Jeotgalibacillus aurantiacus: one gene and its partner. The protein of the gene in region 1 interacts with the protein of each later gene in a pairwise test. Links are inferred from orthologs where the notes say so. Each region holds a gene or a part of one and is shown in the gene's direction. Other genes may lie near its edges.

Evidence for each region.
Region 2: the proteins of H7968_RS07090 (region 1) and def interact in binary tests that used the Escherichia coli proteins (3 or more experiments, as listed by UniProt). The link is inferred for Jeotgalibacillus aurantiacus from one-to-one orthologs.

The regions. Positions count from the first base shown.
Region 1 is NZ_JACNMS010000002.1:457,258-462,379, reverse strand. The notes cover bases 2,046-4,930. They hold H7968_RS07090 (aspartate-semialdehyde dehydrogenase), read left to right. Parts: upstream 2,046-2,908; coding sequence 2,909-3,952; downstream 3,953-4,930. Other genes in these bases: H7968_RS07085 (aspartate kinase), read left to right, coding at 3,981-4,930; H7968_RS07095 (dipicolinate synthase subunit B), read left to right, coding at 2,210-2,809; dpsA (dipicolinate synthase subunit DpsA), read left to right, coding at 2,046-2,206. Also shown: H7968_RS07110 (M16 family metallopeptidase), read left to right, coding at 1-549; H7968_RS07105 (YlmC/YmxH family sporulation protein), read left to right, coding at 1,019-1,300; more of dpsA, read left to right, coding at 1,319-2,045; more of H7968_RS07085, read left to right, coding at 4,931-5,122.
Region 2 is NZ_JACNMS010000002.1:553,813-562,029, reverse strand. Bases 849-3,777 are described here. They hold def (peptide deformylase), read left to right. Parts: upstream 849-2,027; coding sequence 2,028-2,528; downstream 2,529-3,777. Other genes in these bases: rsmB (16S rRNA (cytosine(967)-C(5))-methyltransferase RsmB), read left to right, coding at 3,456-3,777; fmt (methionyl-tRNA formyltransferase), read left to right, coding at 2,525-3,463; priA (primosomal protein N'), read left to right, coding at 849-2,025. In the rest of the region: more of priA, read left to right, coding at 1-848; more of rsmB, read left to right, coding at 3,778-4,799; H7968_RS07595 (Stp1/IreP family PP2C-type Ser/Thr phosphatase), read left to right, coding at 4,904-5,659; pknB (Stk1 family PASTA domain-containing Ser/Thr kinase), read left to right, coding at 5,656-7,644; rsgA (ribosome small subunit-dependent GTPase A), read left to right, coding at 7,658-8,217. UniProt on the Escherichia coli protein: Removes the formyl group from the N-terminal Met of newly synthesized proteins. Requires at least a dipeptide for an efficient rate of reaction. N-terminal L-methionine is a prerequisite for activity but the enzyme has broad specificity at other positions.

The DNA.
Region 1 (5,122 bases):
GAAACAGAACAGGCTCACCTTTGTTTCGGCTTTGAAGGGCTCCCAATTGGACACGAGGATACGTACAGCCTGATCATCATGAACAATGTTCTTGGTGGCAGCATGTCTTCCCGTCTTTTTCAGGATGTCAGAGAGGATAAAGGACTTGCTTATTCTGTATTCTCATACCACTCTGCCCACAAGGATAATGGCCTTCTAACCATTTATGCAGGTACGGGCGCAGAGCAGTTGGATGAGTTATTTTCAACCGTAAAAACGACACTCGATTCATTTAAAAAGAACGGCATGACAGAGCAGGAGCTTTCTTTTTCAAAAGAACAATTGAAAGGAAACCTGATGCTTGGGCTTGAAAGCACCAATGCCAGAATGAGCAGAAACGGCAAAAACGAACTTATGCTGGGTCGTCACCGTTCAATGGACGAGTTAATTACCAGAATCGATGAAGTCACACTCGATTCCGTTAACCGCATCACACAGCAGGTCCTAACAGATCGCCATGCAACATCCATCATTTCACCAAAAGAAGTAAAACCATACCAGCACGCTTAACAACATGATACATTTATAAAAAGTAAATGTTGATTTTTAACCTTAGGGTCTGTGGCACCCGAAGACTCCTGTGGAGGTGAACCCCTTGTGCGGAGCACAAGGGGTTCACCTCCCGGCCACCGAAAAGTGGAGGCGGGCGTTTAGGGACGTACAAACTGGACTGGCCTCGACGAAGATAAAGGAAACACGGTGAACGAAGTGAACCGACGTTGACTTATCGAACGAGAGGACGGGAAGTTTGCTAGTCCCTGCCCGCCGGAGCTAGACATAGGAAAGCGGAGGATGAGTTCCGACCCGGCTTTTTAGACAAATATTTTAAACCCGAGAGTAGCTGTATCAAAGCGACTTTCGGGTTTTTTATATTTTCTTAAGAACTTAAAAAGATGATTATAATAATATTATGTAAACAAAAGACATGAAATCATCCCCAAAACCATAAACTCCAGTATACACAAAAGGAGGTTTTCATATGAGACTGAGTGAGCTGTACAGAAAAGAAATCATCCATATTAACCGGGCAGAAAGAATGGGGGTACTCGGGAATGCCGACCTGGAATTTAACCAGACAACCGGACAAATTGAAAAGATGCTGATCCCTGCAGCAAAAATGAACCCATTTTCAAGAGTAAAGGAAGAATATTTCATTCCGTGGAACGATATCACCTCTGTCGGAAAGGAAATGATCTTAATTCAGGAACATGAATCACAGTTAAAAGAGAACATACATAAAATACCTGAGAAAGAAGAATAGTGAAATGAGTGAGCTGGAATGGCAGATGAAAAACACGGGTCAGTAATAAACATCGCCGTTATCGGTGGAGATGCAAGACAGAAAATTATCGCACAGACATTATGCCAGAAGGGTTTTCATTTATATTTAGCGGGTTTTGATTTACTGGCACTGTCTGAACCGGGGTATACAAAATGCACGCTTGATGAACTTCCTTTACACATGCTTGATGCGATGATCTTTCCGGTAAGCGGGGTTATGTCAAACGGTGAAGTCCGGTCATCCTTTTCAAAGCACAACATTATCCTGTCTGATGAAAATATGGAGAGAGTAAAAAGAGACTGTCTCTTGTTTTCGGGCATCCGGACAGAGTGGCTCGAAAAGCAGCAGCATGAGACAGTCTATATGATGGAGGAAGACGAAGTAGCCATATTGAACTCCATCCCAACGGCAGAAGGGGTGTTGTGGCTGCTGATCCAGCATACTGAAAAAACCATCCATCAGTCACGGATCCTCATTTCAGGGTTTGGCAGAACGGGCATGACCATCGCAAGGATGCTGAAGGCGCTGGGGGCTCACGTCTATGGTACGTCCATTTCAAAAGCTGAAAATGCCAGAATGGTTGAGATGGGTATTGAAGTGATTCCCTTTCCTTTGTGCCGGCATCATCTATCTCATATAGAGACGTGGATCAATACGATACCTTCAGACGGCATACTTACGATGGACACCTTATCCTGGCTTGAGCCAAAATCAACGATTATTGAATTGGCTTCAAACCCATGCCCTGAGCAGAAAAAGAACGCTGAGATGCTCGGATTAAATTATATTGAAGCGCCGAGTCTGCCGGGTATGGTAGCGCCGAAAACCGCAGGCACCATTCTTGCGGATGCAATCACGGGCAAATTAAAGACGGATGGAGTGTGAAGTATGCTACACGGAAAACGAATCGGCTTTGGTCTCACAGGTTCCCATTGTACGTATCATGCGGTATTGCCTGAAATTAAAAAGTTGAGGGCTCTGGGTGCCGAGGTGTACCCGGTTGTCAGTTATACGGTACAAAAAACCGATACACGATTTGGAGAAGGCGAGTCGTGGCTGAAGGTTATTGAAGAGGCTGCGGGAAGAAAATGTGTCTGTACGATTCCGGAAGCTGAACCGTTCGGCCCGGTTACACCGCTTGACTGTATGGTCATTGCCCCTCTGACAGGGAATTCACTGTCCAAACTTGCCAATGCACTGACCGATTCACCTGTGCTGATGGCTGCAAAAGCAACGATGCGTAATACAAAACCTGTTGTCGTTGCCATCTCAACAAATGACGGTTTAGGATTAAACGGTGTAAATATTATGAAGCTGATGGCTGCTAAAAATGTATACTTTGTTCCATTCAGTCAGGATGATCCGATCTCGAAACCAAATTCACTTGTTGCACATATGAGTGACATTCAATCAACGGTAGAGGCAGCGATTCTTGGAAAACAAATACAGCCTGTATTAACAATGGCGAATTTAAATAAAAGAGATTGAGAATTGAAAGAGAAAAATGATACAATGTCATGTATGAAAACACATTAGTGCTTTATCTGTCTAACGCATCACAGGATAATAGCAGAAAGGAGCTTTTTCGTGAAAGGTAACGGATATCATGTAGCAGTAGTCGGAGCAACTGGTGCAGTAGGTACACAGATGCTATCAATATTAGAGCAACGTCAATTTCCGGTTGAGAAATTAACTTTGCTATCCTCAGCAAGATCTGCAGGTCAAAAGCTTCTTTTTAATGGAGCAGAAGTCACAGTTGAAGAAGCAGCACCCGAGAAATTTGAAGGGGTGGATATCGCATTATTTTCAGCAGGCGGAAGTGTGTCGAAGGCATTGGCACCTGAAGCAGCAAAACGCGGTGCCATTGTGATTGATAATACGAGTGCATTCCGGATGGATCCGGAAGTACCGCTTGTTGTTCCGGAAGTCAATGAGTCAGATTTACATCAGCATAAAGGTATTATTGCCAACCCGAACTGTTCTACGATTCAGATGGTTGTAGCACTTGAGCCGATCAGACAGGCGTATGGACTGAGCAAAGTATTGGTTTCAACTTATCAGGCCGTTTCAGGTGCAGGCGTGCAGGCAATTACCGAAATGAACGAACAGTCACAGGCAATTTTGAATGGTGAAGAAGTGAAGGCTTCTGTGCTTCCGGTTAAAGGAGCGGATCGTCATTATCAGATCGCATTTAATGCGGTACCTCAAATTGATGTATTCGATACGAATGGATACACCTATGAAGAAATGAAAATGATCAATGAAACCAAGAAAATTATGCATATGCAGGAACTCAAAGTTTCAGCTACCTGCGTCAGACTTCCTGTAGAAAATGGTCATTCAGAGTCTGTTTATATTGAAGTAAATGAAAGCGGCAAAAATGTCGCAGATCTGCATGAGCTCTTAGAAACAGCACCTGGTGTAGTTCTCCAGGATCGCCCTGATGAACAGCTTTACCCGATGCCAAGTACAGCTGCAGGAAAGCTTGACGTATTCGTAGGTCGCGTACGTAAGGACCCGGATGAGGATAACGGTTTCCATATGTGGATTGTCTCTGACAATCTATTAAAGGGAGCGGCGTGGAATTCTGTACAAATTGCTGAAAGCTTAATCAAACTAAAACTCGTCTAAGTCCCACGCTGCAGAGAGGGGCAGCAGCTTGACAATCATTGTACAGAAATTTGGCGGTACCTCACTCACTACAGCGGAAAAAAGAAATTCAGCCGCTAGACAGGTCGAAAAGGCAGTAAAGAGTGGAAAGAAAGTAGTCGCGGTCGTCTCTGCAATGGGAAGGCTGGGCGATCCGTATGCGACAGATTCACTGCTTTCCCTTATTGACAGTCCCGATAGTCTGCCTGATCAGCATCAGGCACTCCTGCTTTCATGCGGGGAGACGATCTCAGCGGCTGTTTTTTCCTCAGTGCTGCATCAGATTGGGTTGAAGGCGTCTGTTATTACGGGCAGGGAAGCGGGAATTCATACTGACAGGGTGTTGAATGCCTCGATTTCAAAAGTAAATCCTGAACCAATTCTAAAGGAATTTGCGTCTTCTCAAGTAGTGGTATTAACCGGTTTTCAAGGCATGTCTCCATTTGGGGAGGTTTCAACCCTTGGCAGAGGAGGCAGCGATGCAACAGCATGTGCGATTGCAGCAGCCCTTGAAGCAGAGGCATGCCAGTTGTTTACAGATGTTGAAGGGATTATGAGCGGTGATCCGTCGGTCATCTACAATACATCTATTGTTGACAGGATCTCTTATGATGAAGCCTGTCATATTGCTTATCAGGGTGCCAAAGTGATTCATCCGAAGGCCATTGAATGGGCCAGATCGAACAAGGTTCCATTATGGACAGGTGCATTGGATGGGAAGAGCGGAACGTGGATTACAGAACGTCATCAAAATGGTGGCCCGATTCAATCCGTGACAGCTGTCAATCACCTTGTTCAGGTCATTGTTAATTCACAGGATTGTGATCGTGTGTTCACGAGGGTTGCCCAGGCGGAGATCAGTATCGATTTAATTTCCATTCAGCCTAACGAAGTCAAGTTTACCGTGGATAAATCGGATGCTGTTAAATTAAAAGAGATTCTGCTGCGTGCAGGTTTTCCATACACGTTTAAAGAAAATGTATCAAAAATTGCGCTGATAGGTGAAAGGATGGCCGGAAAGCCCGGGATTACGTCATCCATCGTCAGTCTTTTAACAAAGCATGATATTAAGATCTGGCAGACAGCAGACAGTCATATGACGTTTTGGATTCTGACTGATCAGCATTCATCTGCCGCAGCTCAGCAGCTATT
Region 2 (8,217 bases), 100 kb from region 1 along the record:
GCGGCATTGCAGTCACACTTCCAAAGGGAAAACCCTTTGTCGTGGAAAACGGCTTTAACAAATGGATTATTAAAAGATCTGCAAAAGCTTGTCAGTGACGGGAGATCAGAGCTGAAATACCTTGTCAAAAGAAAAGGTACAATTAAAAAAGAACGTATTTTTAAGCTGGCACAAGACAGTGAAGCCATCATTGCAGCTTTATCCAAAAATGCTGAGCGGCAGAGAAAAGTGATTGAATCGCTGCATGCTGAAGGTGGCACGATGACCTCTGCAGCGCTTCAGGAATCTTCAGGCGCAACAGCCGCGACGTTAAAAGCGCTGGTTGATAAGGGTTACCTTCTGGAGGAACATGTGGAAGCCTATCGTGATCCGTTTGAGCATCGGGAATTTGAACGCACCGGTCATTTTCAGCTGACGGATGATCAAAAGCAGGCGATTGAGCCGATTCTGGAAACGGTTAACAGCTACCGGCAGCGAACGTTTTTATTACATGGTGTGACAGGGAGCGGGAAAACAGAAATTTATCTTCAGACGATTGACCAGGTGTTAAAGCAGGGAAGGCAGGCCATTATGCTCGTGCCCGAAATCTCTCTGACACCCCAAATGGTTCAGCGATTCAAAGGAAGATTTGGTGATCAGGTTGCCGTGATGCATAGCGGCCTTTCACAAGGTGAAAAGTACGATGAGTGGAGAAAAATTCATCGTGGTGAAGTGAATGTGGTCGTCGGTGCACGTTCTGCTATTTTTGCACCGTTTGAAAAAATTGGTGTCATCATTATTGATGAAGAGCATGAGACGAGCTACAAACAGGAGGATGCCCCAAGATATCATGCAAGGGATGTGGCGATCGAGCGGAGTAAGCGTCATGATTGCCCGGTTATTTTAGGCAGTGCAACACCTTCTCTTGAAAGCTTTGCCAGAGCGCAAAAAGGGAACTATGAGCTGTTAAAGCTTCAATACCGAATGAATCAACAGGAGATGCCTGACGTACAGGTTGTGGATATGCGGGAAGAATTGCGTGAAGGGAACCGTTCCATGTTTTCAAGAGAGCTGCTCGCTAAGATAGAGGAGAGACTTGAAAAAAAAGAGCAGGTTGTCCTCTTTTTGAACCGCAGAGGACACTCCTCATTTATTATGTGCAGAGATTGTGGAACTGTTATGCAGTGTCCGCATTGTGAGGTATCACTGACCTATCACCGGTTTAAGGAATCAATGAAATGTCATTATTGCGGACATGAAGAGCATGTTCCGGAAATTTGTCCGGAGTGTACGAGTGAGCATATCCGTTATTTCGGAACTGGCACGCAAAAAGTGGAGGAGGAGCTTGTTAAGCTGCTGCCACAGGCCAGAACGATCCGGATGGACGTGGACACAACCTCACGCAAAGGGTCTCATGAAAAGCTGCTGGATGCATTCGGCCGCGGGGAGGCGGATATTCTGCTCGGAACACAAATGATTGCAAAAGGGCTTGATTTTCCAAACATTACGCTCGTTGGGGTTCTCAGCGCGGACACGATGCTTCATTTACCGGACTTCAGAGCTTCCGAAAAAACGTTTCAGCTGCTAACTCAGGTCAGCGGTCGGGCGGGAAGACATGAAAAACCGGGTGAGGTTGTGATTCAGACGTATACACCCGAGCACTTTTCCATAGAGCTTGCCAAATCACAGAATTTTGAATGGTTTTATCAAAAAGAGATGGTGATGCGCAAAATGGCGCAATATCCGCCTTTTTATTATTTATCACTGATTACACTGAGCCATGAAAATGTCAATAAAGTGGCAGCTGTCTGCAGTGAGATTGCGGGAATCTTAGAAAGAAACCTGTCTGTCCAGGCAATTGTGCTGGGCCCTGTTGCCTCACCCATTGCCCGTATACAAAATAAATACCGTTATCAATGTATTGTAAAATATAAAAATGAACCTGAGCTTAAACCGCTTTTGAAAAAAATCATGGATCAGTACGCAACACCAGGAAAAGATGCTGTGACGATTCAGATTGATGTTCAACCATACATGATGATGTAAAGATGGAGGATTTTACTTTGACTGAATTAAAAATTGTTACCGCTCCCGATGAGAGACTGGAGACAAAATGTGAAGAAGTAACAGAGTTTAACCAGGAGCTGCATGATTTTCTGGATGACCTTTTTGATTTAATGATGGAGCATGACGGAATCGGGATTGCGGCTCCACAGGCAGGCGTGCTGAAGCAGGCTGCGATCGTCTATCTCGATGATGAATCAGGCATTATTGAAATGATAAATCCTAAAATTGACGTACTTTCCGGGGAGGAAACGGAAGTGGAAGGATGCTTAAGCTTCCCGGGCATTTTCGGTGAAGTGAAAAGACCTGATAAAATCAGACTGACTGCACAGGACCGAAACGGCAAAGAGTTCACGCTTGAAGCAAACGGCTATTTATCGCGGGCCATTCAGCACGAAGCGGATCATCTTGAGGGATTATTATTCACTTCAAAAGTCATTAAATATGTAAAAGAAGAAGATCTGGAAGGATATGAGGAAGAATGACATCAGTTATCTTTATGGGAACACCTGACTTTTCAGTTCCGGTTTTAGAACAGGTGATAAAAGACGGATTTAATGTGAAGGCAGTAGTGACACAGCCTGACCGCCCTGTAGGACGCAAAAGAATACTGACTCCACCACCTGTGAAAAAGGCAGCGCTGGAGCATGATATCCCTGTTATTCAGCCTGAAAAGCTTAAGGGATCACAGGAGCTGGCAGATATTATTGGCTTACAGCCGGATTTGATTATAACAGCTGCTTTTGGTCAACTGCTGCCGAATGAACTTCTTGAAGCACCTCCACTCGGCTGTATTAATGTACACGCATCTCTTTTACCTGAGCTAAGAGGTGGTGCGCCGATTCATCATGCGATTATCAGAGGGTATAAAGAGACGGGTATTACGATTATGTATATGGCAGAAAAGCTGGATGCAGGTGATATGATCAGTCAGAAATCAGTTGAGATCACAGACGCAGATCATGTGGGCACACTTCATGACAAACTGAGTGCAGCGGGAGCGGCGCTTCTTTCGGAAACACTGCCTCTGATCGTGGAAGGAAAAGCGGAAAGAGTGCCACAGGATCATGAAAAAGCAACTTTTGCATGGAATATTAAAAGAGAAGAAGAACTGATTGACTGGAATCGATCAGGACGTGAAATTTTTAATCAGATTCGCGGACTGTACCCGTGGCCTGTTGCCTATACTGTATTTAGAGATAAAACGATGAAAGTGTTAAGGGCAGAGCTTGTTAAAGGAAATGGGGAGCCGGGGGAAGTCATTGCAGTTTCAGCTGAAAGCATCACTTTTGCTTCAGGAAATGAAGAAGCGATTCTCGTCACAGAGCTGCAGCCATCCGGTAAGAAAAAAATGAGCGCAGCGGATTTCCTGAGAGGATCTGAAGTCAAAATTGGGGAGAAGGCCGGTAAAGATGAGTAAACACGCAACGAGAGAAGCCGCGCTTCATATCCTCGATCAGATTGATAAAAATCAGTCCTACAGTAACCTTCTGCTGAACCACGCGATTAAAAAGTTTGCCATTAATCCGAAGGATACAGGACTGTTAACAGAAATCACGTACGGTACAATCCAGCGGAAAATGACGCTTGACTATTACCTTGAGCCGTTTCTTAAGAAGAAAGTGGAGGGCTGGGTACGCAATCTGCTTCGTCTCAGCCTGTATCAGATGCTGTATCTCGACAGGGTGCCTGAGCGTGCTGTTATTCATGAAGCAGTGGAAATCGCAAAGAAAAAAGGACACAAAGGCATTTCCGGTATGGTGAATGGTGTACTCAGATCCATTCAGCGTGAAGGGGTCAGAAGCATTGAAGACATTAAAGATCCCCTTGAAAGATTAGCCATTGAAACGAGTCACCCGATCTGGCTTGTAACGCGCTGGACAGAGCAGTTCGGCCATGAAAAAACACGTGCCATGTGTGAAAAAAATCTCCTGGCTCCTGTTCAGACTGCGAGAGTAAATCTGACCAGACTCACTCGGGAAGAGGCGATAGAAAACCTCGCAAAAGAAGGAATTGAAGCGGAAAAGAGCGAAATAGCACCTGCAGGCATTCAGGTAAAACGGGGGAATATTGCACATATTGACTCCTACAAGCGTGGGGACCTGTCTGTTCAGGATGAAAGTTCTATGCTCGTAGCAGAAGCTTTGGATCCTTTATCAGGTGAGCTGATTCTTGATATGTGTGCTGCTCCCGGCGGGAAATCTGCCCATATTGCTGAGAAGATGAATAATCAGGGGCGTCTCATCTCACTTGACCTTCATGAACATAAAGTCAAGCTGATCAATGAGGCAGCTGCAAGATTGGGTCTTTCTATCATTGAAACCCATGCACTTGACGGGCGCAAGCTTCAGGAGAAATTTCCGGATCTTACATTTGACCGGATCCTAGTAGATGCGCCGTGCAGCGGGCTCGGTGTGATGAGAAAGAAACCGGATATTAAATACGCCAAATCGGAACAGGATCTAAATGCCCTTTCAAAAATACAGCTTGAACTGCTTGATGCTGCTGTTAATAGCCTGAAAGCCGGTGGTACACTTGTCTACAGTACTTGTACAGTAGATCGCTCAGAGAACGAAGGGACTGTTTTGGCGTTTTTAAAAAAACATCCTGAAATGGAGCTTGTTATGCCGGATTCTCTCCCGGACGCAGTACGGAGTCTGGTAACAGATGAAATGCTGCAGATCTTCCCTCAGGACTTTGGAGGAGACGGATTTTTTATCGCGAAATTCAGGAGAAAAGCAGCGGTTACTGACTGATGATATGTTAATATGGTTGATTGATTTGTTTTAAGACCTTGCTATATAGAGACAATGCGGTCATTGAATCCAAAGACCGTGTAAGATCAGGGACGGGGTGGAAAATGGAAGCGATTTTTAAAAGCGACAGAGGTAAAGTACGACAGTTGAATGAAGACTCCGGAGGCATTTACCGTAAATCAGACGGGGCTTTACTTGCTGTGGTAGCTGATGGAATGGGCGGACACCGTGCAGGCGATGTGGCCAGTAAAATGACGGTCGAAATCATATCCCGCAAGTGGCGGGCAGCTCCCTCCATACGTCGTGCGGTGGAAGCCGAAGAATGGCTGAAGCAGACCATTGAAGAAATTAACAGCAGTCTATCAGCGTATTCCGATTTGAATGAGGAATGCAGAGGGATGGGGACAACGATTGTTGCTGCGCTGTGCACGGATGAATTTGTCACCGTAGCAAATGTAGGGGATAGCAGAGGGTATCTCATTACAGAAGAGCGGGTATCCCAAATTACCGAGGATGATTCCTTTGTCAATGCGTTAGTGCAATCAGGCGAAATTTCAAAACAGGATGCTGAACACCATCCAAAAAGAAACGTCCTGTTAAAGGCTCTTGGATCAAAGGGTTTCATCAATCCGGCCTTAAAGACCGTATCTGCAGAGGAAGGCTATACGATTCTGCTCTGCTCTGACGGTCTGTCAAACAAGGTATCGGACCAGGAACTGCTGTATTCCATTAAACAGTCCACCTCCCTTGCCAAAACGGCTGAGCAGCTCATTGATCTGGCGAATGACAAGGGCGGGGAAGACAATATTACGCTCGCAGTCATTGCCTATCCGGAAGATGAAGGTGGGGATCTTGTATGATCGGAAAACGGTTAAACGATCGCTATAAAATCATCCGGACCATTGGAAGCGGCGGGATGGCAAATGTTTATCTGGCTCACGATATGATTTTAAACCGTGATGTTGCGGTCAAGATGCTGAGGCTGGATTATGTTGGCGACGGCGATATGCTGAAAAGGTTTCAGCGCGAGGCCCAGTCAGCAACCAGTCTGGCGCATCCGAATATTGTCAGTATGTACGATGTCGGTGATGAAGATGATTACTATTATCTCGTCATGGAATATGTAGAAGGTATGACATTAAAAGAATATATTAAAGAATTTTCTCCGGTTTCATTAGATGATGCAGTGAAGATCATGTCGCAGCTCACATCAGCGATCTCACACGCACATCACAACGGTATTATTCACCGTGATATAAAACCGCAGAACATATTGATCGACCGTGACGGTACGGTGAAAATTACGGATTTCGGTATTGCGATGGCGCTGAGTGCGACTGCGATGACTCAGACGAATTCAGTCATGGGAACGGTTCACTATCTGTCTCCGGAGCAGGCAAGAGGTGGCACGGCATCGAAAAAGTCAGATATTTATTCACTTGGTATCGTCATGTACGAAATGATTACCGGCCGCCTTCCATTTGAAGGTGAGTCTGCAATTTCAATTGCGCTGAAGCATCTGCAGTCAGAGCTGCCTCATCCGTCATCCTATATTTCAAATCTTCCTCAAAGTGTGGAAAATGTCATACTGAAATCAACAGCCAAGGATGAGTTTTACCGATACCGCAGTGCTGATGAAATGTATGATGATTTGAAAACCGTCCTCGATATCAGCAGGGAAAATGAGCCGATCTTTACGGTAGAGCCCGACCTGGATGCGACAATGGCGATTCCGGCCATCAAAAACAAGCTGCCGCTTGAAGAAATGCAGCAAACAAAACCGCTCGAAGCCCAGAAAACGGTCGTGAGCCCACCTGTTAAAGAGAAAGAAAAGAAAAAACGCAGAAAATGGCCATGGATCACGGCACTTGTCATCCTTTTTTTACTCGGCACAGCAGGTGTCATGGCCGCAATGGGCATGTTTGGTCCTGAAAGAATTCAGGTACCGGATGTAGTTGGTGAAGCACTGGAAGATGCAGAGACAATCATTGAAGAAAGCGGTCTGACAGTGGGTGAAATCACTTATGAATCAAATGATGAAGTACCTGAGGAAACCGTTTTAAGGAGCTCACCAAAAGCGACCCGGACACTCGAGGAAGGTGAACCGGTTAACCTTGTCGTGAGCAGCGGAAAAGAATCAGTAGAAGTGGACGGTTACATTGGCAGAAACTTTGATAATACCGAACAGTTGATCCGCGAAGCAGGCTTTGAAAATATCGTTGAAGAAGAAGAGTACAATGAAGCGCCGGCAGGAACGATCATTGATCAGGATCCTGAGGAAGGCGAGATGGTCATTCCGAGTGAAACAGAATTTACTGTGACGATCAGCAGGGGACCACAAATGGCCGGCGTACCCGACCTGACCGGTTTAACGGAAGAAGAACTGCAGGCTTTTGAAGAAGAAAGCGGTTTAACGGTCTCAGTAACGAGGGAAGAGTACTCTGATGAGATTGCAGCAGGAGGCGTCATTTCGCAAAATCCTGAACCGGGAACAGAGCTTCCCATCGGAGGTCAGGTGACCGTTGTCGTATCACGGGGGGCTGAACCTGCACCGGTAAACAATGTCGTGGTTCCTGTTGTGATTGAATATGCGCAGCCTGAGGAGCCGGCAGAGGGAGAAGATCCTCCTGAGGTGCCTGGTGACCCTGAACCTCAAACAATTACTATCTATATTGCAGACAGAGATCGCACGATGGACGAGCCTTCAGAAGAGTTTACCATAACAGAAACGGTTGAAAGGACCTTAAGACTTGTTATTGAACAGGGTCAAACCGGATCCTACCGGATTGAGCGAAATGGTGAAGTCATTTTGGAAGATTCAATTTCCTATGAAGAAAATCAGTAAAAGGAGCGTGTGTATGCCAGAAGGTAAAATCATGAAAGCGCTGAGCGGCTTTTATTATGTGAAGGATGAGGAAAAGGTCATTCAGTGCAGAGGACGTGGGGTTTTTCGTAAGCAGAAACTGACACCGCTTGTGGGTGATTATGTGGAATACCAGGCTGAAAATGACCAGGAAGGCTATATTCTGGACCTGAAATCGAGAAAAAATGAACTCGTCCGTCCGCCTATTGCAAACATTGATCAGGCAGTTCTCGTATTTTCAGCGATTGAACCTGATTTCAGCACTTCACTGCTTGACAGGTTCCTTGTTCTCGTTGAAAGTCATGACATTGATCCGGTGATTTGTATTTCAAAAATGGATCTGTTAAACGACGCACAGACAGAAAAAATTAACCGGTTTGCAGAGGATTACCGAAAGATCGGGTATCCGGTCATTTTATCCTCAGCCAAATGGGAGGATGGAATGGATCAGCTGAAGCCCTGGCTTGAGGATCAGGTAACGGTTTTTGCGGGTCAGTCAGGTGTCGGGAAATCATCCATTTTGAATGCACTGAACCCTGCTCTTGAGCTGAAGAC